DNA from 2 places in the Aquirhabdus parva genome. Region 2 is predicted to be linked to the other one. Evidence: predicted binding sites of a transcription regulator. Region 2 holds the regulator's gene; the other holds the start of a gene.

Region 1 (15,057 bases), 1.3 Mb from region 2:
GACAATGACTGTTTCTCAAGCTGTTGATTTTGTGACCTGTGATTTGTTGGATGATCATCCAGATACACAAGTGTGTAGCCCGTCGATAGATGGTAAGTCGTTTCGTAATTTTGGTGGTCGTAAAGCGTTTGGTGGATTGGTCGTGACCGTCAAGTGCTTTGAAGATAATTCGCGCGTCAAAGAGCTACTTGCAACGGAAGGTGCTGGCAAAGTATTGGTTGTGGATGGTGGTGCTTCTATGCGCTGCGCGCTGCTTGGTGATTTGATTGGGGAAAGTGCGGTTAAGAATCATTGGGCGGGTGTGATCGTTTATGGTTGCGTACGTGATGTCGATGCCCTTGCGACTCTTGATTTAGGTGTACAGGCACTCGCCAGCATCCCACAAAAAAGCAATCGTAAAGGACTTGGTGAGACGGATGTGACCTTGAGTTTTGGCGGTCTTATGATCGAGTCAGGGATGTATGTCTATGCAGATAACAATGGAATTTTGGTGTCTGATGTGGCGTTAATCAGCTAGTTATTATTTGCAATGCTGATTTAAATATTAAAAAATGGAATTCGTTATGATTATGCATCAAATTAAGGTTTTGCAGTCGGTTGTTTCTACATTGCTTGAAGGGGGACGTGGAGTCAGTGGCACAGCCAATCCGAAACAACCTGCATTGGCGATTCAACTGTACGATAGAGAAGGTTGTCCATTTTGCCGTCGTGTACGCGAAGTATTGACCATGTTGAACTTGGATTTTGAAGTGTATCCATGTCCTAAAAACGGTACTCGTTTTCGCCCTATAGCGGAACAAATTGGTCAAGAGATAGGCGGCAGTGTTCAGTTTCCATTGCTGGTTGATGAAAATACGGGTGTGAAGCTACAGGGGTCTCAGGCCATTATTGATTACTTGTTTCAAACCTATGGTAAAACTGGGAAAACACCCGCGAAATGGAAAAATCTATCTAAACAGCCTGTCATCGGTACGCTGGTGAGCGGAGCTCGTTTGATGCGGGGGCTGAAAGCTGACTCTACTAATGCAACAAAAGCGCCACCCGCACAGATGTTGCAGTTGTGGAGTTTCGAAGCCAGTCCTTACACGCGTCTGGTCCGTGAGCGTTTATGTGAGCTTGAGTTGCCGTATGCGCTGCATAATGTGGCAAAGGAACGTTGGCAAGATATGGGGCCAGCTGTACTGCGTTTGAAGCCGGGTCCTTATGTTCCGCTTGCAGGTGGTAAACGTGAACGTGAGATCGTCAATATGCAAGGACGATTACAAGTTCCTTATTTGATTGATCCTAACACAGGTGTTCATCTGTTTGAATCAAAAGATATTATTGACTATTTGAACCATACATATTGTTAATTAGTTCTATAGCCGGCTCTGGTGATGGCAAGCTGGCTCTAGGAGCTAGTGAAAGTTTGTTGAATTTAATCCACCGGATGTACGGGTTTACCCTTGCACTTCGGCAGCCAGTCACCATAATACACAAAGGTTAAGAATACTGTATGTGTGAATATTAGCGCTTAGATTGCTATAACGGATTTAATCATCGTTTTTGTGGTTGTGTCGTTAGCCTGCTTTAATTGAAATAGTTTTGCGTTAAAGTTTTATTGAGTACGCGACAATGTTTGAGTCGCATCGTTTAGAGTCACTTTTAGTATAAGGTGACTTGTTTAAAATCATTTATTTAGAGTCGATAGTCAATGTTAGCTAGTCTGGTCGGTGGCATTTTTGGCACCAAAAATGAACGTGAACTTAAACGGATGCGTAAAAGCGTCGATGCCATTAATGCCTTTGAGCCGACAATTTCGGCACTTAGTGATGCTGAAATAGCTGCAAAGACATCCGAATTTAAAAAGCGTTATCAGGATGGGGCAACATTAGACAGCTTATTGCCTGAAGCTTTTGCGGTCTGTCGTGAAGCCAGTAAGCGTGCGCTGGGCATGCGTCATTATGATGTGCAGCTCATCGGTGGGATCACCTTACATGAAGGTCGTATTGCTGAAATGCGTACTGGTGAGGGGAAGACCCTCATGGCAACACTGGCGTGTTATTTGAATGCGCTGAGTGGTGCTGGTGTCCATGTGATTACCGTGAACGACTATTTGGCTGCACGTGATGCGGAGCTAAACCGTCCATTGTTTGAGTTTCTAGGACTCACTGTTGGCGTGATTCGCTCCATGCAGAGTCAAGAAGAGAAGCATGAGGCTTATCGTGCGGATATCACTTACGGAACCAATAACGAATTTGGTTTTGATTATCTGCGTGACAACATGGTGTTCACACCAGAAGAGAAGAAACAACGCGGTTTGAACTACGCGATCATCGATGAAGTTGACTCGATCCTGATTGATGAGGCACGTACCCCGCTGATTATCTCTGGTCAAAGTGATGATTCTTCAAAACTTTATGCCATGATCAACCAACTGGCGCCAGAGCTAACACGTCAAAAAGAAGAAAAAGTTCCTGATGGTGGACATTTCTGGATCGATGAAAAACAGCGCAGCATTGATATGACCGAAGCGGGTTATGAATATGTTGAACAGCGTCTGACGGAGATGGGATTGCTGGAAGAAGGGGATAGCTTATATTCACCCAGCAAGCTGAATTTGGTTCATCATGTCCATGCTGCACTCCGTGCCCACAATCTGTTTCAGCGTGATGTGCACTATATCGTCAGTGAAGGGGAGATTGTGATCGTCGATGAGCATACTGGTCGTACTATGCCGGGTCGCCGTTGGTCTGAAGGTCTGCATCAAGCTGCTGAAGCGAAGGAAGGTTTGAATATTCAAAATGAAAACCAAACTCTCGCGACAACAACTTTCCAGAACTACTTCCGTCTCTATCATAAACTCGGTGGTATGACGGGTACCGCAGATACAGAAGCAGCCGAATTTGCCCAGATTTATGCTTTAGACGTGGTGGTGATACCTACGCATCGTCCAATGGTTCGTATTGACCAGAATGACCTGATTTTCCTTTCGAAAGTCGGGAAATACAAAGCCATTATTGAAGAGATCAAGCGTATCCAATTGACTGGTGCACCTGTATTGGTGGGTACGGCCACGATTGAAGCCAGTGAATTTTTATCCAATATGCTGACGCAAAGTGGTATTCGTCATGAAGTGTTGAACGCGAAACAGCATGAGCGTGAAGCATATATCATCGCGCAGGCGGGTAGTCCCTCAGCCATTACGATTGCAACCAATATGGCGGGTCGTGGTACTGACATTTTGCTCGGTGGTAACTGGAAAGTAGAACTTGAAGCGATTCCTGACGCGACTGAAGCAGATGCCCAGCGCCTTCGTGCTGAATGGGAAGTGAAGCATAAGCAAGTGATTGATGCGGGCGGTTTACATATCATTGGTTCTGAGCGTCATGAGTCACGCCGTATCGACAATCAGCTCCGTGGTCGTTCTGGTCGTCAAGGTGATCCTGGTGTATCGCGCTTCTATTTGTCACTTGAAGATGACCTGATGCGTATTTTTGCGGGTGATCGTGTGACCAACATGATGCGCGCGATGGGTCTCAAAGATGACGAAGCCATTGAGCATAAAATGGTGAGTCGCTCGATTGAGAATGCGCAGCGTAAAGTTGAAGCACGTAACTTTGATATTCGTAAAAATCTGCTCAAATATGATGACGTAGCGAATGAGCAACGTAAGATTATTTATGGCCAACGTGATGATGTGCTCTATGAGCCAACGATTCATGAAGGCATCTTGAATATGCATCATGACGTGATCAATGGTCTAATCGATAACTTTATTCCACCACAAAGTATTGATGATCAATGGAATATTCCGGGTCTTGAGAACTCATTGTCGGTTGAATTCGGCCTGAGCTTGCCCGTGCAACAATGGTTAAAAGAAGATCGCCGTTTAGATGAAGATGCATTGCGTCAGAAAATCGTTGATGCATCGGTTGCACACTACGAAGCGCGTCGTGTTCAGATGGGCGATGAAACGGCGAATATGTTGGAACGTCATTTCATGTTGCAATCACTGGATCGTCATTGGAAAGAGCATCTGGCTGCAATGGACTATTTGCGCCAAGGGATCCATCTGCGTGGTTATGCTCAGAAAAATCCAGAGCAGGAATATAAGCGCGAAGCATTTACTTTGTTCCAAAACATGCTGGCAGCAATCAAGTCTGAAGTGATTCAAGATTTATCGCGTATGCATGTCCCAAGTGCTGAAGAAATTGCCGAGATGGAAGCACAGCAGCAACGTGACGCTGAGGCAATGCATCTCCAGTTCCAACATTCTGGGGTAGATGGTTTAACAGGCGAAGTGTCCCAAGACCCTGAGCTTGCAGCATTGAATCAAGCGGATATGCGTTTGAATGGCACCTTTACCGAAGTCAATCCTTATGCAGGGCAGAACATTGGTCGTAACTCGCCATGCCCTTGTGGATCCGGGAAGAAATATAAGCAATGTCATGGTGCACTGGTTTAATCGCTGTGCATTGAGCGTGTGAATAAAAAAACGAACCTAGAGGGTTCGTTTTTTTTATATCCATTTAAAACTTCAAATTAGAATCTCGACGCTGGCAACGCCCTCAAAAACTCATTCCGCGCCTGATTATCCGTCGTAAACTGGCCGATCATGGCGACACTGCGTGTACTAGAATCCTGCTTTTGGACACCGCGCATCATCATACACATATGCTGTGCATCCATGACCACTGCCACACCGCGTGCGCCTGTTGCATCCATCACAGCTTGAGCGATCTCTTGGGTGAGGTTCTCTTGAATCTGTAACCGGCGTGCATACATATCGACGATACGTGCCATTTTGGATAGACCCAGTACTTTACCTTCAGGCAAATAAGCAACGTGCGTATGACCCATAAACGGTAATAAATGATGTTCACACATTGAGAAGAACTCAATGCCTTTAACCATCACCATTTCATGATTGTTGGAAGGGAAGATCGCGCCGTTGGTGACGTCTTCTAAGGTTTGCGCATAGCCTTTAGTCAGGAAAGACAGTGCTTTTGCAGCACGGATTGGGGTATCCACAAGACCTGGACGTGTTAGATCTTCACCTACACCACTAATCAAAGTCGCGTAAGATTGCTGTAGCGCAAGGAGGGTAGACTCTTGCGTGCTTTCAGCACCTTGTTGCTCTGCAAGCTCTTGTTCAGCCAAAAGCTCTTCAGCAGTTTGATTGCCAGCATACAGGTGAACTGATGGCTGTCTTAAAGGTAATGTCATAACACCAAACTTCCAACATTGCGCTGTGATGCGCTTAAAAAAGAATATCTTTGTTGCATCTAATCAACTTTCAATGACGATCACTTCAAAAAAGTGATATGGATACCAACAATGTGCATATCATAAAGCCAACGGCTCAGAATGATAAGTTATTTATCGTCATGTCATCGTTCCCCACGTTTCAGCAGAACCAGTACGGCTCCCGTACCACCTTGTGCAACAGGGGCGCTGACAAAGCCCATCACTTCTGGATGCTGGCGCAACCAGCTGTTTACATAGGTTTTTAAGGTGGCTTCAATGCCTTTGCCATGAATGATTTTGATCACATTGGGTGACAATGCTTCTGGATCAGCTTGAGCCATCCGAATAATTTCTAAAACGGCTGCCCTAGCTTGCTCTGTAGTACACCCATGTAAATCAACGGCATGAACCCAACGCAAATTCCCCGACTTTAATTGGTCGAATACACGATGTTGTAAAGTCTTTTCACGAAAAGACAGAATGGCTTCACTGGCAATGGGGTTGAGCAACGCTTTGGTATCCGAAATACCGTCAATACTTGCGCCATCGGTACCAATCGCAGCTGCTCTACGTGCTAAAAGCGTTGGATTCAGTGCTTTTTTGATCGGCTTAGATATGTGAGGTACAGTTTGTTCTTGAGGGATGGGTTGAATCCCTTGTGTGGCTTTTTGAAAAAGAGCCGCGGCATCGGCATCTTGTGCGGCAAGTTTAGCCGCTTGTTCATCAGCTAGCCGCTTCTCCGCTTTTGCTTTCTCAAGCTCTGCTTGCTTCTTTAAGTCCGATTTCAAGACGTTCAGGCTGGCAAAAGCGGAAGGATTTGGGATTGAGGGTTTAGACATAAGGGAGATTAAAACAGATTCCAATGAGCCTATTGTGCTGTTTAAATCAGCGCAGGCTTGCCAAAAAGATTCGTCAATGCATGACCTGCATGTGCTTCACGCATCATACTTTCGCCAACGAGGAAAGCATGAATCCCTTGAGATTGCATGAGCATGACATCGTTCGGTGTGCTGATACCACTTTCGGTGACGAGAGTGCGATCGGAAGGAATATATTTGCTCAAGCTTAAGGTGGTATTTAAGCTCACTTCAAAGGTTTTGAGATTGCGGTTATTGACACCAATCAGATTGGTTGGAATTTCCATCGCACGATCCAGCTCAGCATGATCATGGACTTCAACCAGTACATCTAGATTTAAGCCTACTGCGGTATCATAGAGCTCACGCATTTGGCTATCAGATAAACACGCAGCGATCAGGAGTACACAATCAGCACCTAATGCACGACTTTCGATGATTTGATAAGGATCAATCATGAAGTCTTTGCGAATTACAGGCAGCTTAGATACGGCTTTCACTTCTTTAACATACAAGTCATTGCCTTGGAAAAAGTCAACATCGGTGAGCACGGATAGACAGGCTGCACCCGCTTGTTCATATTGCACAGCGATTTGGGCGGGACGAAAATCAGCGCGAATAATGCCTTTTGATGGTGATGCTTTCTTGATTTCAGCGATCACGGCTGGGCGGTGATGTTGCATGCTCTTGGCAAAACCGCGTACTGGGTCAATCGTTAAAATCTTTTGTTCCAAGTCATGCTGCGATATTTTCTTGCGGCGTTCAACCAGTTCAACGCGTTTACGCGCAACGATTTTATCAAGAATAGTAGGGGCGTTGCTCATGGTGATGCTCGTATATCTATATAGGTTTTTGCAGACTTAATAATGCTGATGCATTATTAAGCGGATTGCTTTAAGGAGTGTGTGAACTCAGCCAACATGGTGAGCTTTTCTAAGGCTTGACCGCTGTAAATCACATCTTGAGCGAGCTCTACACCTTGTTTAATGCTATGAGTGACGCCCGCGATAAAGAGTGCTGCACCAGCGTTAAATGAAATCATCTGTATGGCGACTTGGCTGGCTTCAGTCGTCTGTTTACCAAAGGCATCCTTAATCAGGCGCAATGAATCTTTGGCATCGACGATCTCAAGAAGTTCAATCGACTGCGTTTTTAAGCCGACATCCTCAGCACGAAGCTGATATTCGGTAATGACGCCATCTTTGAGTGCCACAACTTGATTCGGCGCGGCGATGGATAGTTCATCAAGCCCATCATGACTGTGAACAACCAATGCATGCTCACTGCCAAGCTGCGACAAAACTTCGGCCATTGGGCGACACCACTCAAGGGCATAGGCACCAATGAGGTGATGAGTCAGTCCAGTTGGGTTCGTCATTGGGCCAAGTAGATTAAAAATGGTCCGTATGCCTAAAGCACGGCGTACGCCAATGGCATGTTTCATCGCTGGATGATGCTGGGGGGCGAACATAAAGCCCAGCCCCAGCGTATCGATACAACGTGCAATTTGTGGGCTATCCAGCTCTAGGCTGACGCCTGCCGCTTCTAATAAGTCGGCACTGCCTGATTTACTGGATGCCGAGCGATTACCGTGTTTCGCGACGCGTGCACCTGCAGCAGAGGCCACAACAGCAGCGGCAGTTGAGACATTGACTAAATTTGCGCCGTGACTAGTGCCACCAGTTCCGACAATGTCGATTGTTCGTTCAAGCTTGGAGAGTGGGACGCGTTTCATGAGGGCGCGCATCGCACGTACCGAGCCTTCAAGCTCGGAGGCGGACTCGCCTTTGATTCGTAGCGCAACTAGAAATGCGGCAATCTGAGCATCATTTGCTGCACCCTGCATAATGTCGAGCATGACTTCTTGCATGCTTTCCATAGACAGGGATTGGCCTTGTAGCAGTGGATCTAAGGCGGCACGAATCAGCTTAGAATCAGGCTGCATAATCTTTCCATTCTTCCAGAAAACTTTTTAGTAAATCATGACCATGCTCACTTAAGATTGACTCAGGGTGAAACTGTACCCCTTCAATCGGCAGTGTTTTATGACGCAAGCCCATAATTTCATCGAGCTTACCATCAAGTGATGTCCATGCCGTCACTTCTAAACAGTCGGGCAGGGTATTTTTATCGACGACCAGTGAGTGATAGCGTGTAGCATCGAAGGGTGTTTTTAACCCTTTAAAGACACCTTTATCAGCATGGTGGATCGCTGAAATCCGTCCATGCATCACCTCACGCGCACGAATCACATCGCCGCCAAAGGCTTGGCCTATAGCCTGATGGCCTAGGCAAACACCCAGCAGTGGAATTTTGCCTGCAAAATGGTGAATCGCTTCAAGGGATATACCCGCTTCGTTTGGAGAGCATGGACCGGGTGATATCACCAGATATTGCGGTTTCATCGCTTCGATATCTGCAATCGTCAGCTCATCATTACGCACGACTTTGACGTCTTGACCCAACTCGCCAAAGTACTGCACGATGTTGTAAGTGAAGCTGTCATAATTATCGATCATTAAAAGCATTTGTTAAATAACCTTCTGTATTTAATGATATTTAATCACGTGGGTCTTGAGGTGTACCCGCAATGGTACCCACAGGGAAAAAATAGCCATTTGTTTCAAAGTCTGCGCAAATTATGCAAGCTTTTGACTCATTAAGACATTGTATCATCATCGCGATGTATTGCGTGTCCAAGCTTGATGACTAAAAATGAATTGCGATATTCATTTACGTCTTCATGCTCAGCAAAACGTCGATCAAAAAGCCCATCAAATAAAAAACGACCATCAAGATGATGGTCGTTCTTTGAACGCGTCATAGGCTTGCTTTAGAGTATCTATAGCACAAGTGCGATGACAGTTAAAAGACGTTGACCTTATTCAAAGGGATGACGCAATACAATCGTTTGTTCACGGTCTGGACCTGTAGAAATAATATCAACAGGGCAGCCAACCAGCTCTTCAATGCGCTTAATATAAGCTCGTGCATTAGCTGGGAGTTGTTCTAAAGTTGTTGCACCGATGGTCGATTCCGACCAACCTGGCATGGTTTCATAGATTGGGGTGACGTTTTCAAATGCAATCGCGTCTGAAGAGCCGATACAACCGCCATTATTACCTTGCTCGTAACGTACACAAACTTCGATGGTATCCAAACCATCCAAAACATCCAGCTTGGTTAAGCAGATCCCGCTGATTGAGTTTAGCTCAACTGCACGACGCAGTGCGACTGTGTCAAACCAACCGCAGCGACGCTGACGACCAGTAGTAGCACCAAATTCATGACCTACGGTACCCAGATGCTTACCGATCGCACTGCCAATATCGGTGCTTGCATCGTAATGGAGTTCGGTTGGGAAGGGGCCGGCGCCAACGCGTGTGGTGTAGGCTTTGGTAATCCCGAGGACATAGTCGAGGTACAATGGACCGAAGCCAGTACCCGTGCTAACGCCACCTGCAGTCGTGTTGCTGCTGGTGACATAAGGGTAGGTACCATGATCGATATCGAGCAATGTGCCTTGAGCACCTTCAAACATCAGTGACTTACCTTCGCGGCGATAGTCATGCAAGGTTTCGGTGACATCACAAACGAGAGGGCGAATGACTTTTGCCCATTCGCGTGCTTGTTCTAGGGTTTTCTCATAGCTCACGGCTTCAACACCGTAGTATTGGGTCAGGCGGAAATTATGGTATTCCATGATTTCACGTAAACGATCAGCAAAATCAGTATCGCGAATCAGGTCAGCCAAGCGTAAACCACGACGTGCAATTTTGTCTTCATAAGCAGGTCCAATTCCACGACCCGTAGTGCCGATTTTTGAGGCACCACGGCGAATCTCACGCGCTTGATCCAGTGCGATATGGTAAGGCAGGATCAATGGGCAGTTAGGAGAGACACGCAGGCGTTCACGAACAGGAACCCCTTTATCTTCCAGTGTTTTCATTTCTTTGATCAATGCATCAGGTGCAAGGACCACGCCATTACCGATCAAACACAGCACATTCTCACGCAAAATGCCTGATGGGATCAGATGCAGGACAGTTTTTTCACCGCCTACAACGAGGGTATGACCCGCATTATGACCGCCCTGAAAACGAACTACTGCGGCAGCTTGATCAGTGAGCAAATCCACGATCTTGCCTTTGCCTTCATCGCCCCATTGCGAGCCTAGTACGACAACATTCTTACTCATACCACTGATTCCCATTGATGATTCTTACTGATAGTACATAAAACGACTAATAACAACTGCATTCAATATGCTTGATAGGGTTTAGCTTTCTAGCTTAACGATTTGCCAGACTTTATCGACTTGAACCAAAGTATGTGTTGCTCGATGATCGATTTCGAGTGCATTTGTGGTCTTACCGAAACTCAGTGCCTGAACAACGACATGTCCTGCACTCCGTGCTTGTGCGATTGCAGTCTGTAAACTGGCTTCACGTCCTGCAGGGGCTGCAACCACAATTTGTTCTTCTTGGGTCAGATAACCCGTCAGCATGTAGAGGTCACAACTAAAACCGGTTGCAGGACGTGCACGTCCAAATGCCTGACCTACGCCATCATAACGCCCACCTTTGGCTAGCGGCACCGCAAGGTTCGGCGCATAAACCGCAAACACGAGACCCGTATGATAGTGATAGCTGCGAAGTTCAGTCGCATCGACGCTGACATCAACTTGAGGCCAATGGGTCTGTACATGCGCTAATGTTGTCGCCAGTTGATCTAAAGCATTTTGAACATCTACGTTCTGACGTGCTTCAGGGGAAAGTTGAGCCGCAAGCGCAGATAAATCATGCCCTAAACGTCCGAGTACAAGGAAGTCGTTGCCATGAGCAATGTTCTGGCAGAACTCTTTCAACTCTGGAATCGATTTGCGCTGATAGATGTTTGATAAAACTTGTTCTTGTTCTGCGCTGAAGCCAGCAATGGCAGCCAAGGCGCGGAATACGGCAACATGACCCAAATCCAAGTGAAGATTTTGAGTGAGTCCAGCATCAGCCAGGATGGTGAGCATGAGATCAATCATCTCAAGATCGGCTGCGAGTCCTGCATAGCCAAAAAGCTCGGCACCAAGTTGTAAGGGGGTGCGTGAGGCTGAGAGTTCTTGAGGGCGAGTATGTAGTACTGTGGCGGCATAGCAATAGCGCGCAACGCCTTCAATGGGATGCACATGGGCGTCAATGCGGGCGACTTGGGGAGTGATATCGGCGCGGACCCCCATCAAACGGCCCGTCAGTTGATCAATCAGCTTAAATGTCACCAAGTCTAGATCATGGTTATTACCACCACCGACATTGTTTGTCGTCAGTAGAGATTCGACATATTCGATAAATGGCGTGTACACCAGCGCATAGCCGCGTACCGCAAAGGTATCTAATAAGCGACGACGCAATGACTCTATCGTGTGTGCTTGGGTAGGTAAAATATCTGCTACACCATCAGGCAACAACCAAGTTTCCGCAACTGGCATGAATTTGTCCCATGCAAAATAAAGCAAACAACGTAGTATCAATAATGAATAGCAATTCAATTGATAATACATTAGAAATCAAGAGATTGAATTTACAATCAATCAGGCGTAAAAAAATCGGGAGACGTCCCGATGTCGGCATATTCTAACACGATAGATGTGGGGGATGCAGCAATTTCCCCCATAAAAAAGCCCCTGATTTGATCAGAGGCTTTATTTGCAGCAAGCTACTCATACGCAAACATGCGATTTAGTTGCGTAAAATACTGAGTAAACGTAAGAAAGAAATGTACATCCACACCAGTGTTGCAAGCAGTGCGGTCGCACAGAACCATTCCATATATTTCGGTGCGCCCAGTTCGGCACTACGCTCAATGAGATCAAAATCCAAGATCAGATTTAACGACGCAATAATCGCGACAAATGCAGCAAAGCCGATTGCGACGACGCCAGTTTGTTCAAATAAACCAGGAATTGATGATTTGAATGCAAGGCTCATGACCATCTGCACGACAAAAACTAAAGCCAGAGCAATCGTGGCGGAGATCACAACAGATTTGAACTTTTCAGTTGCACGGATTATGCCCGCACGATAAAGCCCGAATAGGCTCAGTGTGGTCACAAAAGTGGCCAGTAATGCTGATGCAGGAACACCTGGGTAGCGTAGTTCGTACATGGCTGAAACGCCACCTAAAAACAAACCTTCCATAACTGCATAGGGCAGTGCAAGTGTTGAGCTTAGATGTGCTTTAAAGGTCATAATGAGCACAAGCACAAAGCCACCGATGCCACCCACGATAGCGGCCAGACCTGCTGGGCTAGCTACACCTTGCTGCATCAAGGAAATTGAATAGGCATATAGAGCAATAGCGACAAAAGCCGCAACAAGGGTCAAAATAATAGATTTATTAACCGCGCCAGCCACAGACATCGGTTGGCTGGTCGGAATAAACTCTGCTCTGCGTAGCATTGGATTGTCACTTTGCATAAAGCCCCCTGCATGGTGATAAACTTCTTTATATAAGAAGTCTTATGTTGAATGAAATTATGATTTACCCTGCTATTAGACGTGTTAATTGTGTGATGTACAATCTAAGTTTTGGAGCAAAATAGTAACGGCTTATTGCGGAAGAAGATGGCACATTTATTAAAATGACTTAATTCCATGACAATAATAACGCCCTTTAGTGTGCATTAAATATGCGGCATATCGCTGGATTCTGCGTTAGTCCGCTGTCCTTATGAATGTTTAATGCTATGATTTACACAGAAGTACGCAATGGAGCGAATGAGGGTGTCAAAACCAGCCAAAAATGCTGCGGTGAAAACAGTCGCATCGAAAACTACCCATTTTCGAAATATTGGATTGATTGGACGACCCGGTAAGTCTTCGGTTGTCGATACGTTGCGTTTAATTCACGACCATATCAATAAGCAGGGATTGAATCCTATTTTTGATGAGGCGACTGCAGAGTTAGCGGATCTGACTTCTGTGCAGGTCATTTCTCGGCCACTGTTGGGCGAAGTGTGTGACTTGGTGATTGTTGTCGGTGGTGATGGCTCTTTGCTTCACGCAGCACGTGTATTAGCACGTCATCAAACCCCTGTGCTTGGTGTAAATCGTGGGCGACTGGGTTTCTTAACTGATGTTTCGCCTGATGAAGTCCTGTTTAAACTGGATCAAGTGCTAAAAGGCGAGTACTCCCTTGATAAGCGCTTTTTACTGCATATGGAGATTCGTTCCGGTGGGCGAGTGACTCATGAAGGCGTGGCATTAAATGACGTCGTATTACACGCGGGTAAGTCAGTCCATATGATCGACTTTGAGCTAAATATTGATGGCCATTTTGTTTATCGCCAGCATAGTGATGGTTTGATTATTGCGTCTCCTACCGGTTCAACTGCGTATTCACTTTCTGCAGGTGGACCGATTATGCATCCATCCATGCATGGGATTGTGATTGCACCCATGCACCCGCATACACTGTCTAGCCGTCCGATCGTGATCGGTAGCGAAAGCGAAATTAAGATCAAAATTAAAGACACCCGTGTACACCCGATGGTGAGTGCTGATGGACAAACCAGCGTGACTTTAGAGGAAGGAGATTTGCTGCATATTCGCAAGCACCCCTTTAAGTTGTGTTTGATTCATCCGCCTGGGTATGATTTTTATGCAGCCTGCCGTACCAAGCTGGGCTGGAGCCACTATAAGGAAAATGATGATGAGCACTGATGTGTTAGATCCTGAAGCAACTTTAGCCGCCCTAACTCCGGAGATCGTAGATCGCTTGCGCACTGCGGTTGAGATTGGTAAGTGGCCAAACGGTGATCGCCTAACGCCTGAGCAACGTGCAACATCGATGCAAGCCGTATTGATTTGGGAAATGAAACATTTACCTGAGAATCAGCGCACAGGCTATATTGATAAAGGCAAAAAAGAAGGCGAGGCGTGTGATACCGACCATAACCATGCCCCTCATGATGAAGAAAGACCGCTGCGTTTGATCTAAGTGATTTACACGTGCTGATCTACTTATGTAGCTTCGTGTAATTCTCATGGATTGCTCACTTGAACTTATTGCTCACAATCTCAATCATTAATCCGTGGCACTGTGCAATGTGCATCGCCCATGGAGTCAATAGTGGAAAAATGCTCAGATGCATTCGACTCGTCAGTTTGATCATTAGAGATTGATTACAGGATATCAAGATTATGTTATTCCACACGCCAAAATTTCAGTCAGAAATGCGGATTACCCATTTAAATGAAAGACTAGAGTCGCATCAGCGTTTTCTTGCTGGCGCTGCATTTCCGAAAGCTGAACAAAAACTTTTGGCTAAGAACCAAGAAAAGAGTAAAAAGCTTAGAACTAAAGACGGTCAGCGTGTTTATGTGCTCGACTTTAAAGGTGATATTCAAGCCAGTGCTGTAGAACACCTCCGTGAAGAAATCACTGTGATTTTGTCCATGGCGCGTGCTGGCCGTGATCAAATCGTTTTGCGCTTAGAAAGCCCTGGTGGTCTTGTACATGGTTATGGTTTAGCTGCTGCGCAGCTTGCTCGTCTGCGTGAGGCAGGTTTTCATTTGACTATTTGTGTAGATAAAGTCGCCGCAAGTGGCGGTTATATGATGGCTTGTATTGCTCAAGAAATTATTGCAGCACCGTTTGCCGTGGTTGGTTCTATCGGTGTTGTTGCACAGATGCCAAATTTTCATAAATTGCTGCAATCTTTGAAAATTGACTTTGATGTTTACACCGCAGGTAAATACAAACGTACAGTTACCATGTTTGGCGAAAACTCTGAGGAAGGTAAAGAGAAGTTTGAAGAAGAGCTTGAGCAAACGCACCAACTCTTTAAGCATTTTGTTGAAAAGTATCGTCCTAAGTTGGATGTCTCAATCATTGCGACAGGCGAGCATTGGTATGGTGAAGATGCGCTGAATCTAAAATTGGTTGATCAGTTGCAGACCAGTGATGCTTATTTGCTGTC
Region 2 (15,057 bases):
AGTACCCCAAGCGAGAGTCCACTGACGATGCGATTACGCCTCGGGAAATGGTGTGCCAGTGGTTCTGTTTTTGGCGTAAATTCAGAAAGGATTAACCCGCCCTCAGCCACAATCTGATTGAAGAGCGACTGGTGCGCAGAAGGATAACAAAGATCAATCCCTGTCCCCAATACTGCAATCGTTCTACCGCCGCCAGCCGCTAGTGCACCGCGATGACAATCCGCATCAACCCCATGCGCCAGACCACTTGTAATCCAAATCCCAGACTGTGCAAGCTCACGCGCAAAATCAAATGCAATCTTGCGTGCAGAAGGTGATGGCTTACGCGTACCCACCAGCGCCAATTGGGGTTGGTTTAAGCAACCAATATTGCCTTGGTAAAATAAAAATGGAGGAGGATCAGTAATTGTTGCCAAGAGCTTCGGGTATTCAGGCATTTTCTCATAAAGCAAATGAAAGTCACCCTGTTCTATGGCTCGAATGGTCTGATGATATTGCTGACGAATCGCACCGTTAACCTTCCAATCAGATAAGCGCTTTAAATGCGAGGCATGGACTGAAAGCACCTTCCAATCACCGGCAGATGCAGCCAATGCTTGTTCAGCCGAGTTGAAATGGGCGATGAGACCACGCCAAGTCACGATAGAATGATTAACCACATACCACAAAGCCAGCTCATAGAGCCAGCTTTGGGATGTATGTGAGAAATGGATTTCCGTCTGAAAATTTGAGAGGTTGTGCGTAGAAATAAGTTTGTTTTCCGTAAAGTGCAGTTGTTGTAAACTTTGCCGAGGCAGAAGTCTACAACGCTCAAGTTTCTAATCAGTCTTGTGACTCACTTAGTCCCCTGTCGATACAGGTGGACGCAGCTCATCGCCAGTCTTAATTGTGCCATTCGATTCGAGCACAATTGCATAGCTCAACTTAGCAAAAGTGCGGAAAACCATCGCCAGACCGGCACGCTCACTCGGTAAACGGACGAGCTGACCATCGTGCGAATCTTGGACCAATGCACCGCGACGGTAGATTGCAAACACTTGGCCTACTGCTACGCCCTCACGCTCACCGCGATTCAGTGCAATGGTGCTGTTCACTGCTGCCGTATCGATACCATCCAATACGCGGATCAAGCGTCCAGGTGCAATATTCTCTGAATTGGTCGGATAGAAAACGCCAGGCTCATTACTTACAGCTTCAGGTAAAACTTTGTCATCCGCACGGACTTCTTGCTGAACGCTATCCGTAAGCTCAATAGTTGAGACATCACTGTTTAACGCTGTAGCGGTGCCACGTGCAATTAAGCGGGCTTCGTAACCCAATATTTCTTTGGTCTCTGGATCCACATAGGCTTCGCCTGCACGGTAGATACCATAGCTGTCACCCACAACCAAGTTGCCACCACGAACATACACCGTATCCCCTTTGCCTGCAATCACATGGCGGTCTTTGGTTGCCAAGACATAAGGTGCTTTTTTCAATGTGCTGGCACTGACCACATCGGCATTGATTAACCAGCTTTTGATCGCGCTTAAGGGAACTGCGGGTACCGCAACATTTAAAGGATCAATATGAATCTTTGGTTGTAACTTCACAGTATTCAGATTATCTTCAGGTGAACCATTCATACGGCGCTCTACGCCCACACAGCCATCACCCATGTCCACGCCAACTACTTTATGTCCTTTGATCACGCACAGAATCAAACGATCACCGGGATAGATCCAATGTGGATTTTTCACTTGAGGATTGACCGCCCAGATTTCTTTCCAGCGCCACGCATCTTTTAGATACTTGCCAGAAATATCCCAGAGGGTATCGCCTTTTTTGACAATATAGGTGTCCGGTGCATCCGCACGTACGCTTGGTGCTGGATTGTTTTTAGCAGAAGCCAGCATTGGCATGCCAAGACCTAAGGTCACTGCCAAGACGATTTTTGTCAGTCGGCTTTTGGTCATAAAAGTCGAACGTGATATCAGTGCTTGTGTGTGATGTGATGCTGGTCCAGCAAGAGGTGCAGCTTGTGTAGATAAACCTTGTATAGAATCCTGCGCACATGCAGATGTAAACACGCTCATTATCATTTCCCTATAAAATAGATCGCACGTTCAGGCTATACTGCCTGTCAGTCCCCTGTCAGTATTTACAATAAGCGTTTATACATCTTAAGTCTAGTGTGCATAGACGGTTAATTGCAGATCAGCACAGAATTTTTTCGTTTCATCTGAGAGACACGTCACATAATCAAACCTTCGCGTAAACTCTGCGAAGTTTTCACCAAAATGTACATTTCATCCCGCGCAGGAAAGCGCTAAAATATCGCAATATTATAGATAGCACATTAACTTGCCGTTATCACCGCAAGAGGAACACAATTCATCATGGCACTACTCCCGATTTTACATTTTCCTGACCCAAGACTCAGGACCAAAGCGAAGCCCATTCTTGAGGTCACGGATCAGATCCGTACACTTGCAGCAGACATGCTGGAGACGATGTACGCTGCACCGGGAGTGGGTTTGGCTGCGACTCAGGTGAATCAACACATTGAGCTGATCGTCATTGACGTCTCTGAGACCAAAGATCAACCAATGGTTTTCATCAACGCAAAAATCACACCGCTGACTGAAGAACTGGTCCCTTATGAAGAAGGTTGTTTATCAGTACCGGAATATACGGATAGTGTAAACCGCCCTGCCCGTATCCGCATTGAAGCCCTCGACCTTGACGGTAAAGCTGTAAAGATTGATGCGGATGGTCTACTTGCCGTATGTATCCAACATGAAATGGATCATTTAAGCGGTAAACTGTTTGTAGATTACCTGTCTCCGCTTAAGCGCCAACGTATCAAAGACAAACTGGTCAAACGTGAACGTGAAAAAGTGCGTGTGCGGTAATCTGGCCTTGCCGGTAATCCATCCGATAGAACGGTTACGTTGTCATTTAGAGTCGTGTATGATCAACATATACGCTTAAAAACAATAGCCTATCCGTTTATAAGGAAGATCGATGATGGAACGCGATGCTGTAATGACAGACCCCAAAGAGAAACTTGCACGCCAAAGAGAAGCCTATATCCGTCTGCGGATGCGTCAGATTAAAGTTTGGAACATGGTGGGTTGGTTGTTTTGGGTATTTCTAGCAGTGGCTTGTTATTGGCTGTATCAGCAAAAACCTTTGTACCTCGATCCTTCCTTATTGGCGAATCAAGTACAAGTAGGCAAGATGCCTAGTAACGAGATGGCACAACTTGCAGCTTTAGGTGGGCTCTTGTTTTGGGCATTTATTGCATTATTGGCTGGGTTTATCTTTCAAATCTACACAGCCATGTATAGTGAACGCAAATTGATACGTCTCTTTGCAGCGCTGCATGCCGATGATCTCAAGCAATATGAACCCCGTGTGGAAATTAGCGATGTAACATCGCCCAATGGCTCACAATCTTAATGGTCATTAATGACTAAAATCTCGTATTATAGAGACGGTCGTCATCCATCAGATTCATTTAATTCAGCCTTTTCATTTATTGAGTTTTAGTTGTCATGCCTTTAGATAACTTATTTGACAGTAACCGAGCTTGGGCAAAAGAAACTGTCTCCCGTGATCCCGAATTCTTTAGTCGTCTGGTCAATCAGCAAACCCCAAAATATTTGTGGATTGGCTGCTCCGATAGCCGCGTCCCTGCCACTGAACTCGTGGGACTGGCACCCGGTGAAATGTTTGTTCATCGCAATGTTGCAAATCAGGTGATTTGTACCGACTTCAACTGCCTATCCGTCTTACAATTTGCAGTGGATGTTTTGAAGGTGGAGCACATTATCATCGTGGGACATTATGGCTGCGGTGGTATTCAGGCTGCACTCGCCAATACCCGTCTGGGTCTCATCGATAATTGGCTGCAACATATTCAAGACACTGCACGCAAATACGCAGAAGTGCTGGCTGCATTGCCTGAATCTGAGCGTGTATCTCGACTTTGCGAACTCAACGTCCGTGAACAAGTCTTGAGTGTCGGGCAAACTACGATTGTTGAAGATGCATGGGCCCGTGGACAAAAGCTTGAAGTTCATGGCTGGGTGTATAGCTTAGAAAATGGCTTGCTGCAGGATCTCAAACTGACGTTGACTCATCCTGAACAGCTCGAAGCGGCCAACTTAGAAGCCCGTCGCCTGGCTGCACCCGACTAATGTGACCGAAGTAACAACACCTGTCACATTCCTACATTAAACTGACCTAAAAATAGTAGCACGAACCCCGATCAACGGGATTTGTGCGCTGTTCGTCAATTAATGTTTTAGATTGTCGATTTTTTAGCAAATTGACATGCAGTTATGCTTGAATCTCATCGTCTATAACTATATCTTTGGCGGACTTAGCAAGACCTGCAAAACGGTGCTATTTACACCATAGCAAACGAGCAGCAAAAAGGTGTTTCTGAGCCATCCTCAGGACTATTTTTTCATTTTATTGAGTTGATCCACCATGAACCTGAATAACTATTGCTCCCCCGCCGAGTGGACCAAAATTCAAGAGTTTTCCCAAGGTAAAGAAACGCCTTTTCTGGTGGTCGACTTGGAAATCATTCGTCAAAAGTACAAAGAGCTCACAACCTGTTTCCCGAATGCAAAAGTTCACTACGCATTGAAGGCAAACCCAGGTGCGCCCGTTGTTAAATTGCTGAATGAGCTCGGTTCAAGTTTTGATATCGCCTCAATTTTTGAATTGAACCGCGTCCTTGAGTGCGGCGTGACCCCTGATCGCATTTCTTATGGCAACACCATTAAGAAAGCAGCGCATGTAAAGTATGCCTATGAAAAAGGCGTGCGCTTGTTCGTCACCGACTCAAAAAACGATTTGCAAAGCATCGCGGACAATGCACCGGGCTCTAAAGTATTCGTACGGATTCTGGTTGAAGGCGGCGAAACTGCGGAATGGCCACTTTCCCGTAAATTCGGCTGTCACCCAGACATGGCGCTCGACCTGTTGGTTCAAGCCAAACTGCTCGGCCTGATTCCTTACGGTATTTCATTCCATGTCGGCAGTCAGCAAAAAGACATCGCGGTTTGGGATGCTGCACTGTCTAAAGTTAAATACATGTTTGACTGGATGAAGTACGAAGAAAACGTCACCCTGAAAATGATCAACATGGGCGGTGGTTTCCCAGCCAACTATATTTCTGAAGTTAACCCGATTCAGACTTATGCTGAAGAGATTGCGCGTTATCTGCATGATGACCATGGCGATGAAGTGCCAGAAATCATTCTTGAACCAGGTCGTTCACTCGTGGGTGAGTCAGGCGTACTCGTTTCTGAGGTGGTGTTGATCTCTCGCAAATCACGTACTGACTTGAAGCGTTGGGTTTACCTCGATGTTGGTCTCTTCCAAGGCTTGATCGAAACACTGGGTGAATCAATTAAATACCCAATCTACACGCCAAAAATGGAAGACAAAGAGAAAGAAGGCGGCGTTGTGCTCGCAGGCCCAACCTGTGACTCAACCGACATCATGTATGAAAACGTCGACTACCAATTGCCATTGAATCTGGCTGTCGGTGACAAAATCTACTGGTTGACCACAGGTGCCTACACCAACTCGTACTCATCTGTTGAATTTAATGGCTTCCCGCCTCTTGCAACCTACTACTTAGACTAATCCTCTACTAAAAGTAGTTTGCCCAAAGATCAGACAACGCGTTTAAACGGTTGTCTGATTTTTTTATACAAAAACCCTGCGTATAAATTGACAAAACAGCCATTACGCTTAAGCCAAACTTTGTTATGCTCAGTCTTTGCCATGCTCTCAAAGCACTTGAATGGATGCATAGATGAAGACAATTTTAATCGCAAACCAAAAAGGCGGCTGTGGTAAGACCATGACCGCAATCACGCTGGCCTCTGCGCTGGCTGCACGTGGAGAGAAAGTCGCACTAGCAGATGCCGATCCACAAAAATCCTCACTTCAATGGCTGAAACGCCGACCTGAAAGTGCTCATCCGATTATTAGCCTAGACTGGCGTAATGAAAAAACGATCGGTGAAGTGCCCAAGCGTACAGATTGGCTCATCATTGATGCGCCCGGTGCATTGAATGGCGACCATGCTGAGCAGTTAATCGCAGAAAGTCATGCGATCATTACGCCAATCCAGCCATCATTCTTTGATATTGACAGTACTCAGCGTTTTTTAAAGAATATCGACGACATCAAACGCGTGCGTAAAGGAAAAGTCCAAATTCACCTATTGGCCAATCGTGTTCGAGCGCAATCTGCAACTAACAAACAACTACAAGAATTCTTTAAGTTACTGGGCCAAGATCCCATCGCATGGATCACCGAGCGTAGCGCCTATCCACAGCTTGCGGGCCAAGGGCTAACCATTTTTGATCATCAACAAAAACTCTATCAGACAATGCAAGCGCAATGGCATCCAGTTCTTGCAACCATCAGTCACTCTTATGCCTGAGTGACTGATTTTCCCGATCTCAATGTCTCTTCTTGCCATAGATCAGTGGGGTCTTTATCTCTATTTTGTTGTATGGATCCTTACCCCTGTGCAACACCATAGAGTCTTTCGATGAATACCTTTGAATCTTTGCAAGCAGGAACGACAACGGAGCAAGCACTAGCACTCTATGACTCACTAGATCCCGTTGATCTGGATTTTATGCTGGGCCGCTGGTATGGTTCTGGTTTCCCAACTCAGCATCGTATGGATGGTTTACTAGAAGCCTATGGCTGGTATGGCAAGGAATTTCACGACAATGACCAAGTCGACCCCATGCTGTTTAAAAACGGTAATGACCAAATTATATGCATCAATCCTGAGCGTATTCCGTTATGGCTCCTCACCTCAAACTTCCCTGCTCCTAAATCGGCTCTGGCCGGGCGCTTCTTCTCGGCGCTGATGCCGCTCTTAAAAACACAAAAGCCAAAAGCCCACCTGCGTATGACCGAATTTCGTGGCAAAGTCTCTGCCACCATGATCTATAACGGACACCCTATTCACGACGTCTTTCGTAAGGTCGATGACAATACACTCTTGGGTATGATGGATCTGATTGGTATGACACAACCTTTCTTTTTTGTATTAAAAAGAGATTGAAAAACTTCGCCTTTTTAAATAACGGATCGGTATGATTCAAGGACAAGATTTCACACATACTCAGGTTGATGATGAAACTCGCAAATAAGCCAACAAAAAGCACCACAAACGCTCTTTTTGACGTGGCTTTTCAATATAATCAAGGGTACTGAACCCTCTATGGATAGAGTGATATGAACAACACGAATAACACAACTACTGCAGCATCACGTGATGCTGAATACGACTACATTGTCATTGGGGGTGGTTCTGCAGGCAGTGTACTGGCAGGACGGTTGACCGAAGATCCGAGTTTATCACTATGTCTTCTTGAAGCAGGTGGCGGCGGTAATAGCTGGATGGTCAATACACCAGTCGGCGCAGTAGTCATCATGCCGACCAAAATGAATAACTGGGCGCTCGAAACCGTACCGCAAGCCGGTTTGAATGGGCGCAAAGGCTATCAGCCGCGAGGTAAATGCTTGGGTGGCTCTTCTGCAACCAACGCGATGGCTTATATCCGCGGTAACCGCAAAGATTATGATCAGTGGGCGGCTCTGGGAAATACAGGCTGGTCCTATGATGAAGTCCTTCCCTATTTTAAAAAAGCGGAAAATAACGAACGCATCCACAATGAATTTCATGGTCAAGGCGGACCACTGAATGTCAGTGAACTCAGAACTGACAATCCCTTACAACAAACCTACCTCGCAGCAGCCCGTGAAGTCGGCTATCCACTCAATGATGATTTCAATGGTGCTGAGCAAGAAGGTTTAGGCATTTACCAAGTCACGCAGATCAATGGTGAGCGCTGTAGTGCTGCCAAAGGCTATTTATTTCCACACATGGATAAACGCCCCAATCTGCACGTAGAGATCAATGCACTCGCACAACGCATTATTTTTGAAAATGGTCGTGCGGTCGGTGTCGAATTTAAGCAAAATGGCGTAAAGAAAACGATCCGAGCAACCCGAGAAGTCATCGTATCAGCTGGAGCATTTCAATCTCCACAACTGCTGATGGTTTCAGGAATTGGCGATCGGGCTGAACTTGAAGCACAGGGGATCCCCGTGATTCACCACTTGCCGGGCGTGGGCAAAAATCTACATGACCACCCTGACTTTGTGTTCGGCTACAAATCCAACAATACTCAAGATAGCTTCGGACTTTCTGTTGGCGGTTCTTTCCGGGTACTGGGTCAGATTCAGCAGTACCGTAAAAACCATACGGGCATGATCTCCAGTAACTTCGCAGAATGCGGCGGCTTCCTGAAGACCAAACCGAGTCTCGACATTCCTAATGTTCAGCTTCACTTTGTCATTGCGCTCGTCGATAACCATGCCCGTACCATGCACCTCGGTCATGGTATTTCTTGCCATGTGTGTCTGCTCAATCCGCGTAGCCGGGGTACGGTGAAACTGAGTGGTCCGACAATGGATGATCCACTACTGATTGATCCTAACTTCTTGGGTGATCCTGCTGATGTCGAAGATATGGTTGATGGCTTTAAGATGACCAAGAAGCTGATGGACGCCAATGCGTTTAAAGACACCATCACCAAAGATCTCTTTACGGCCGATGTAAAAACCGATGATGACATTCGTGCTGTACTGCGTGCACGGGTCGATACGGTCTACCATCCTGTGGGCAGTTGTAAAATGGGTACCGATGAGATGGCCGTCGTAAGCCCTACTCTCAAAGTCTATGGCGTAGCAGGATTACGCGTAATTGATGCATCGATTATGCCTGCTGTGGTGAACGGCAATACCAACGCCCCAACCATCATGATTGCCGAAAAAGCGGTCGATATGATTCGCGCAGGGCTTTAAAAGCAATAAGGAAAAAGCCTTCTTTCGAGAAGGCTTTTTTTCTTTAATAGCATAGCTATACCTTAACTCTAATCACATTCATATTTGCCAATCTCTGCCTGACAAAAATCTCAATGGCATTGAAATCCAGAATCATCGCTCACATTCCTTTAAGGAAAAACAATTCTTGCCTGCTGTAAACACTCAATCAATCGTTCAACATCCTCATCCAGATGCGCAGCAGAGAGGGTAATGCGTAGCCGACTGGTGCCGACTGGTACTGTCGGTGGACGGATGGCAACTGCCAATACCCCTTGCTCCTCCAGCCACTTCGAAATCGCCAACGCCCGATCGGCGGCACCAATGATGATTGGTTGGATCGCCGTCTGACTATCTGTCAACAGCCAACCTTGCTCGATGAGCGCAGTACGTAGCCGCACAATATGCGCCGCCAGTTTTGTGCGGCGCCAACTTTCACTTTCAATCACGTCCAGTGCAGCCAAAGTCGCTGCCGCAAGCAATGGCGGCGTTGCTGTGGTAAAACAGAATGTCCGAGCTCGGCTCTGCAAGAATTCAATGAGTTCGTCAGAACCCGCCACAAATGCACCAAAGGTGCCAACCGCTTTGCCCAGTGTTGCCATATAAACATCGACTTTTGGCAGCGGTGTAGCACGTACCGCAAAACCATGTGCATCATCAATCATCAGCGCCGCTTGATATTGATCCGCAAGATGTCGAAGCGGCTCAAGCTGAGCTTCTGTGCCATCCATGCTGAACACTTGATCGGTCGCAATAAGCTTTAATGGTGAAGTATCGCTTGCGAGCCAATGCTCAAGTACGACTAAGTCTTGATGCGGATAACGACGATGTACAGCACCCACTAAGCGGGCACCATCAATTAGTGAAGCATGATTGAGCTTATCCTGATAGACCGTGCTTTTAGGCGTTAAGAGTGCATCCAGCACACCCATATTTGCCATATAACCGGTAGAAAACAGCAACGCACGCGGATAGCCACTCATCAAGGCCAATCGAAGCTCCAATTGCTCATGGAGTTCAGTATGACCCGTGATCAAATGCGCAGCGCCAGCGCCTATGCCATGTTGGTTAAGCGTCTCCACCACGGCATCACGCAGTGCATAATGATCAGCGATTCCGAGATAATCATTGCTAGAAAAATTCAGAAACTCTTTGCCACCTCGCCAGATACACGGCGTGACTCCATGGGAGAGTGCACGCGGAGTACGCTTGAGGGACTGCGCTTGTAGACTAGCCAGTTGTTCAGAGAGATTAAAAGCATTGAGCGTCATATCAAGTTCTACAGGCTGATGAATACTGGCTCAACAATCAATATGTGATTTTGAGCGTTGAAAAACAAAAATCCCCCTGTGATGCAGGGGGATTTTTTATACATCAAGATTGCAATTACGCACTCATCGCATCAAGCGCTGTGAGTTTTACATCAACACGTGGTGCTTCACGGTGTAAACCGAGTGTCTCAAATAAACGGTCATCGCGAGATGAATCGGCATTTGGTGTGGTTAAGAGCTTCTCACCATAGAACAGGGAGTTCGCGCCAGCCAAGAATGCCAAGGCTTGCTCGGAGTCGGTCAGCCCTTCACGACCTGCAGACAAACGGACATAGCTCTTGGGCATCAAGATACGTGCAACAGCGATGGTTTTAATCCATTCAATCACGGGTAGTTGTGGGGTATCACCTAGCGGAGTTCCCTCAACTGCAACCAGTAGATTCAGCGGCACAGATTCAGGATGCAAAGGTAAGGTGGACAGCTCATGCAGTAGACCCACGCGATCTTGACGTGACTCGCCGAGTCCAACAATACCGCCACTACACACTTTCATGCCTGAGGCACGCACATGGGACAAGGTATCCAAGCGGTCATCAAATGTACGGGTACGGATGATATGTGCATAGTGCTCACGAGAAGTATCCAGATTATGGTTGTAATAATCCAGTCCTGCTTCAGCCAAACGCTCTGCTTGATTGGAGGACAACATACCCAAAGTCATACAGGTCTCAAGACCCATAGCTTTGACTTCTTTGACCAGTTCCAGTACATAAGGCATATCACGCTCATGCGGATTACGCCATGCTGCGCCCATGCAGAAACGTGAAGCACCAGTATCACGTGCTGCTTTGGCCGCTTCTAAAACTTTTTCAATCGCGATTTTCTTTTCAGGAACGAGTGCGGTTTGGTGATGAGCGGATTGTGAGCAATAATCGCAATCTTCGGGGCAGTTACCAGTCTTGATGGAAAGCAGGGTGCTGACCTGAATCGCATTGGCATCAAAATGCTGGCGATGGACTGTTTGCGCCTGAAACATCAAATCATTGAAGGGTAAATCAAAGAGTGCCGCGATCTCATCGCGTGTCCAATCATTACGTAGCATCATTTCAACCTATCCTATTGCTGAAAAACAATCTAACCTGAATCTAACCGTTTTATGCAGAGCGTGCACGTGTAAAACGTGACTGCAACTTACGCGCATGTTTGAGCGCTGGCTTGACTTTGGCTAAGATCGGTTTCGGAATCTTTGGCACAATCATTTTTGAAGCTTGGTTAAACCACATCAGCAAACTAAAGTCGCCTTCCATTTGTACCGAGCCATCTTGCATGCCGGTCATAAATGCTGCTGGATTGCCTTGCTTGAGAATCTGTATCGCTGTTTCACCATCCTTAAAACGCAAAGTGAAATCTGGTTTTGGTGCAAGGCCGCTGGCCATAGTGACCTGATTATTCAGCACGGTAAAATTACGGGCGATGCCGTCTTGCGATTCAATCTGAATGGTGAACGAACGATTTTCTAAAATCGTTTTAAATTCTGGACTGGTATACGCCAATTGAATCATGCGTAGCCCTAAACCCGCTAACAACAAATCAAACGGATGTGTAGATAGATTGAGCAATGGTAGTTGAACGACAGGAAGAGTCATAGTAGAAGCTCGCATGGAGGATATAAATTGGCATATACACATAGTGCTTGATCAAAAAATTGAGATGCCGATGTTTAAAAATATAAAATACAGTCTCAATGAGACTCATCATAAACACGATGCATTGATGCAATGCAACCTGTCGAAAACACAAACGGCATTCACTTTAGCACCAGTTGTTTGTGCTGTCACTGGCATAAAGACCAAAAACAGTCGGCTTTTGTCGATAAGCTAGGTGAATTACGAGATGAAAGACGATAAGCAAGAATCTTGCCGTAATCAAACCGTAACAATATTCGTTGTAATATTACTGTCATTATTAGTTTGACGTTGCTTTTGGATATTGTTTAACTGTCGTTAAACCTAAAAACATCCAAAACGATTGTCACGATCTGGTTATCACGCATTGCACTGGGCAGTGTGTTACCAGCAAATGGATCACAGAAACCATGACAGACCGTATTTTAATTGTTGATGACGAAGCTCCCATTCGTGAAATGATTCACACAGCGCTTGATCTCGCAGGCTTTGACTGCGTGCAAGCCGAAGATGCCCGTACCGCACATGCCATTATCGTCGATCAGCGGCCAGCCCTTATCCTGCTCGACTGGATGATGCCAGGCAGTATGAGCGGGATTGAACTTTGCCGCCGCTTAAAGAAAGATGAGTCCCTATCAGAAATACCCGTCATTATGCTGACCGCTCGCGGAGAAGAAGACAATAAAGTGCAAGGCCTTGACGCAGGCGCCGATGACTATATGACCAAGCCCTTCTCAACCCGTGAACTGGTTTCTCGCATCAAAGCGGTTTTGCGTCGTGCCAGCGCACTTAATGCAGACCGTGCCATCAACGCAGACGGCTTAACGTTGGATCCAGTGAGCCAGCGCATCAGTGTTGGAACGCATACCGTTGAAATGGGACCGACTGAATATCGCCTGTTGGCTTTCTTTATGACGCACCCAGAACGTGCATATACCCGCACTCAGATGCTCGATCAAGTCTGGGGCGGTAATGTCTATGTAGAAGATCGCACCATTGATGTGCATATTCGCCGTTTACGCAAAGTATTAGAGCCTCATGGCTTTGATCGGTTTATCCAAACGGTGCGTGGTACAGGCTATCGCTTCTCCACACGCATTGACTTGCAACCAGCAACATAAACCCATAAGGGCAGATCATAATGATTCACAGCGCCGCGCTGAAATCGGCTAAACTGCCCGCATGAGTAATTCAACGACCTCTTTATTAGACTTTGTCTATCAAGATTTATTACGTTTAATTGGGCTGGTGCTAATCTTTTTTTGCATCGGCTGGGTCGTTGGTATGCCTTGGCTGGCGGTCTTGCTGGCTTTGTTTCTGTTTTTACTTTTACAGTGGTACTCACTGTATCGACTCTATCGCTGGATGCAGCACACGCCCGATCAAGAGCCGCCTGAACTGGGTGGTGTCTGGTCTGCCCTACTGTACAACATCACCCGAATCCAAATCAGTGAACATCGCTCACGCAAAAATCTGCTGGGTGTCATCAGCCGTGCACAAACCTCTGTTGCGGCGCTTGAAGAAGCCGTGGTCCTGATTGATGCTAGCTCGCTAATTGAGTGGTGGAATCCTGCTGCAGAAAAAATACTGGGCCTAAAGTCTGGCGATCAAGGTCGCAACATCCTGAATTTCTGCCGGGCTCCAGAATTTGTCAGTTACTACCAACAAGGTAACTATAGCCAAGAGATTAAGCTTAAATCTTGGATCAATGAAGAGCGTTACTTCCAATGTAAGCTCACTCGCTTTGGACAAAATGATCGCTTGCTGGTCGCTTACGATGTTACCCGCTTACACAACCTAGAATTGATGCGCAAAGACTTTGTAGACAATGTTTCGCACGAGTTACGCACGCCGTTAACCGTACTGTCCGGCTATCTTGAAACCTATATGGATCAGGATGACCTTAACCCACGCTGGCGGCGTGGCTTTGAACAAATGCGCCAACAAACCACGCGCATGACTAACATTGTCAAAGACTTGCTGCTGCTATCGCGCTTAGAAAATAGCAGTGCGCAGACTGAACGCAAAGTCATTGATATGCCGTATTTATTGAATAAAATCTTTGATGATGCCCAAGCCTATAATGCTGAATTTAAGCACGAGTTGAATCTGGAGATCGAAAGCTTCCGCAGTATCCTCGGTGCTGAGCAAGAGCTGACCAGTGCGTTTACCAATCTCATTACCAATGCAATTAAGTACACCCCCAAAGGCGGCATCATCAGAGTACGTTGGTTTGATGATGGCGATGACTGCTGCTTTAGCGTGACGGACAACGGCATCGGCATTGAGTCACATCATATCAATCGTTTGACAGAACGGTTTTACCGTGTTGATAGTGACCGCAGCCGAGATACCGGTGGTACAGGACTCGGACTCGCTATCGTGAAACACGTCATGCTGCAACATGAGGGACGCTTGGAGATCTCCTCTAAGCGTGAGCAAGGTTCAACATTTCTATGCCGCTTCCCTAAAGAGCGACTGGTTGAATAATCACGTAACCCTCCCCCCCTCATAAAAAAAACCAGAGTCATATGCTCTGGCTTTTTAAATATCTAATCTTCAAATCAACATCAAAAGTCTGCTTTTAACACCACGCGATAGCGCGCTTTGCCACTTTTCACATGCTCAATGGCTTCATTGATCTGTGACATTGGGAACTCTTCGACTTGTGGCGCTATCCCATGGCGGGCAGCAAAATCAAGCATGGTGCGCAGCGCCCAAGGAGAACCCGTGGGTGAACCTGACACACTCTTCGCACCGCCAATCAAGCTAAAAGCAGGAACAGGGATCGGTTCTAGTACAGCACCAACCACATGCAGCGTGCCTTCTGGTGCAAGGGCTGAGAGATAAGAATTCCACTCCAGCGGTACATTCACCGTACTTACGATGAGATCGAGCGTGCCTTTGATTTTGGCAAGTTCAGCTTTGCTGCGGCTGGATACCACCTGATGCGCGCCCATTGCTTTGACTTCATCGACCTTTTCTGGATTCGAACTAAAGGCAGTAACTTCACAGCCCCAAGCCTTAAACAGTTTAATCGCCATATGACCTAAACCGCCAATGCCCACCACACCCACTTTATGAATCGGCAAGGTGTTGTGTTGCAGCAGTGGTGCGAATACCGTGATACCACCACAGAGCATCGGACCCATTTTGGCCGGATCAACATTGTCAGGTAG

Evidence for each region. Region 2 encodes PhoB, which activates phosphate uptake and scavenging genes when phosphate is short. Its sites were predicted from a motif close to TGTCATNAANCTGTCATAA; they were not measured.
Region 1: a site for PhoB is predicted at 12,805-12,823, ahead of HYN46_RS05710 (NAD(+) kinase). Genes of this name have one in related genera too.

Annotation. Positions count from the first base shown of each region.
Region 1 covers NZ_CP031222.1:1,275,288-1,290,344, forward strand. Annotated here, with positions in the region: gene rraA (ribonuclease E activity regulator RraA) at 5-517, shown strand; gene HYN46_RS05660 (glutathione S-transferase N-terminal domain-containing protein) at 564-1,352, shown strand; gene secA (preprotein translocase subunit SecA) at 1,694-4,447, shown strand; gene folE (GTP cyclohydrolase I FolE) at 4,525-5,208, opposite strand; gene HYN46_RS05675 (Smr/MutS family protein) at 5,373-6,068, opposite strand; gene trpC (indole-3-glycerol phosphate synthase TrpC) at 6,110-6,910, opposite strand; gene trpD (anthranilate phosphoribosyltransferase) at 6,967-8,031, opposite strand; gene HYN46_RS05690 (aminodeoxychorismate/anthranilate synthase component II) at 8,021-8,614, opposite strand; gene HYN46_RS05695 (adenylosuccinate synthase) at 8,968-10,284, opposite strand; gene HYN46_RS05700 (ATP phosphoribosyltransferase regulatory subunit) at 10,366-11,565, opposite strand; gene HYN46_RS05705 (Bax inhibitor-1/YccA family protein) at 11,816-12,553, opposite strand; gene HYN46_RS05710 (NAD(+) kinase) at 12,854-13,798, shown strand; gene HYN46_RS05715 (YeaC family protein) at 13,788-14,075, shown strand; gene sohB (protease SohB) at 14,279-15,057, shown strand, end outside.
Region 2 covers NZ_CP031222.1:2,598,154-2,613,210, forward strand. Annotated here, with positions in the region: gene dprA (DNA-processing protein DprA) at 1-659, opposite strand, end outside; gene HYN46_RS11655 (LysM peptidoglycan-binding domain-containing protein) at 840-2,075, opposite strand; gene def (peptide deformylase) at 2,379-2,894, shown strand; gene HYN46_RS11665 (hypothetical protein) at 3,007-3,444, shown strand; gene can (carbonate dehydratase) at 3,540-4,184, shown strand; gene HYN46_RS11675 (type III PLP-dependent enzyme) at 4,480-5,649, shown strand; gene HYN46_RS11680 (ParA family protein) at 5,822-6,457, shown strand; gene HYN46_RS11685 (DUF4334 domain-containing protein) at 6,569-7,096, shown strand; gene HYN46_RS11690 (GMC family oxidoreductase) at 7,270-8,904, shown strand; gene HYN46_RS11695 (aminotransferase class I/II-fold pyridoxal phosphate-dependent enzyme) at 9,054-10,193, opposite strand; gene bioB (biotin synthase BioB) at 10,309-11,298, opposite strand; gene HYN46_RS11705 (SCP-2 sterol transfer family protein) at 11,348-11,839, opposite strand; gene phoB (phosphate regulon transcriptional regulator PhoB) at 12,289-12,999, shown strand; gene phoR (phosphate regulon sensor histidine kinase PhoR) at 13,061-14,368, shown strand; gene ahr (NADPH-dependent aldehyde reductase Ahr) at 14,449-15,057, opposite strand, start outside.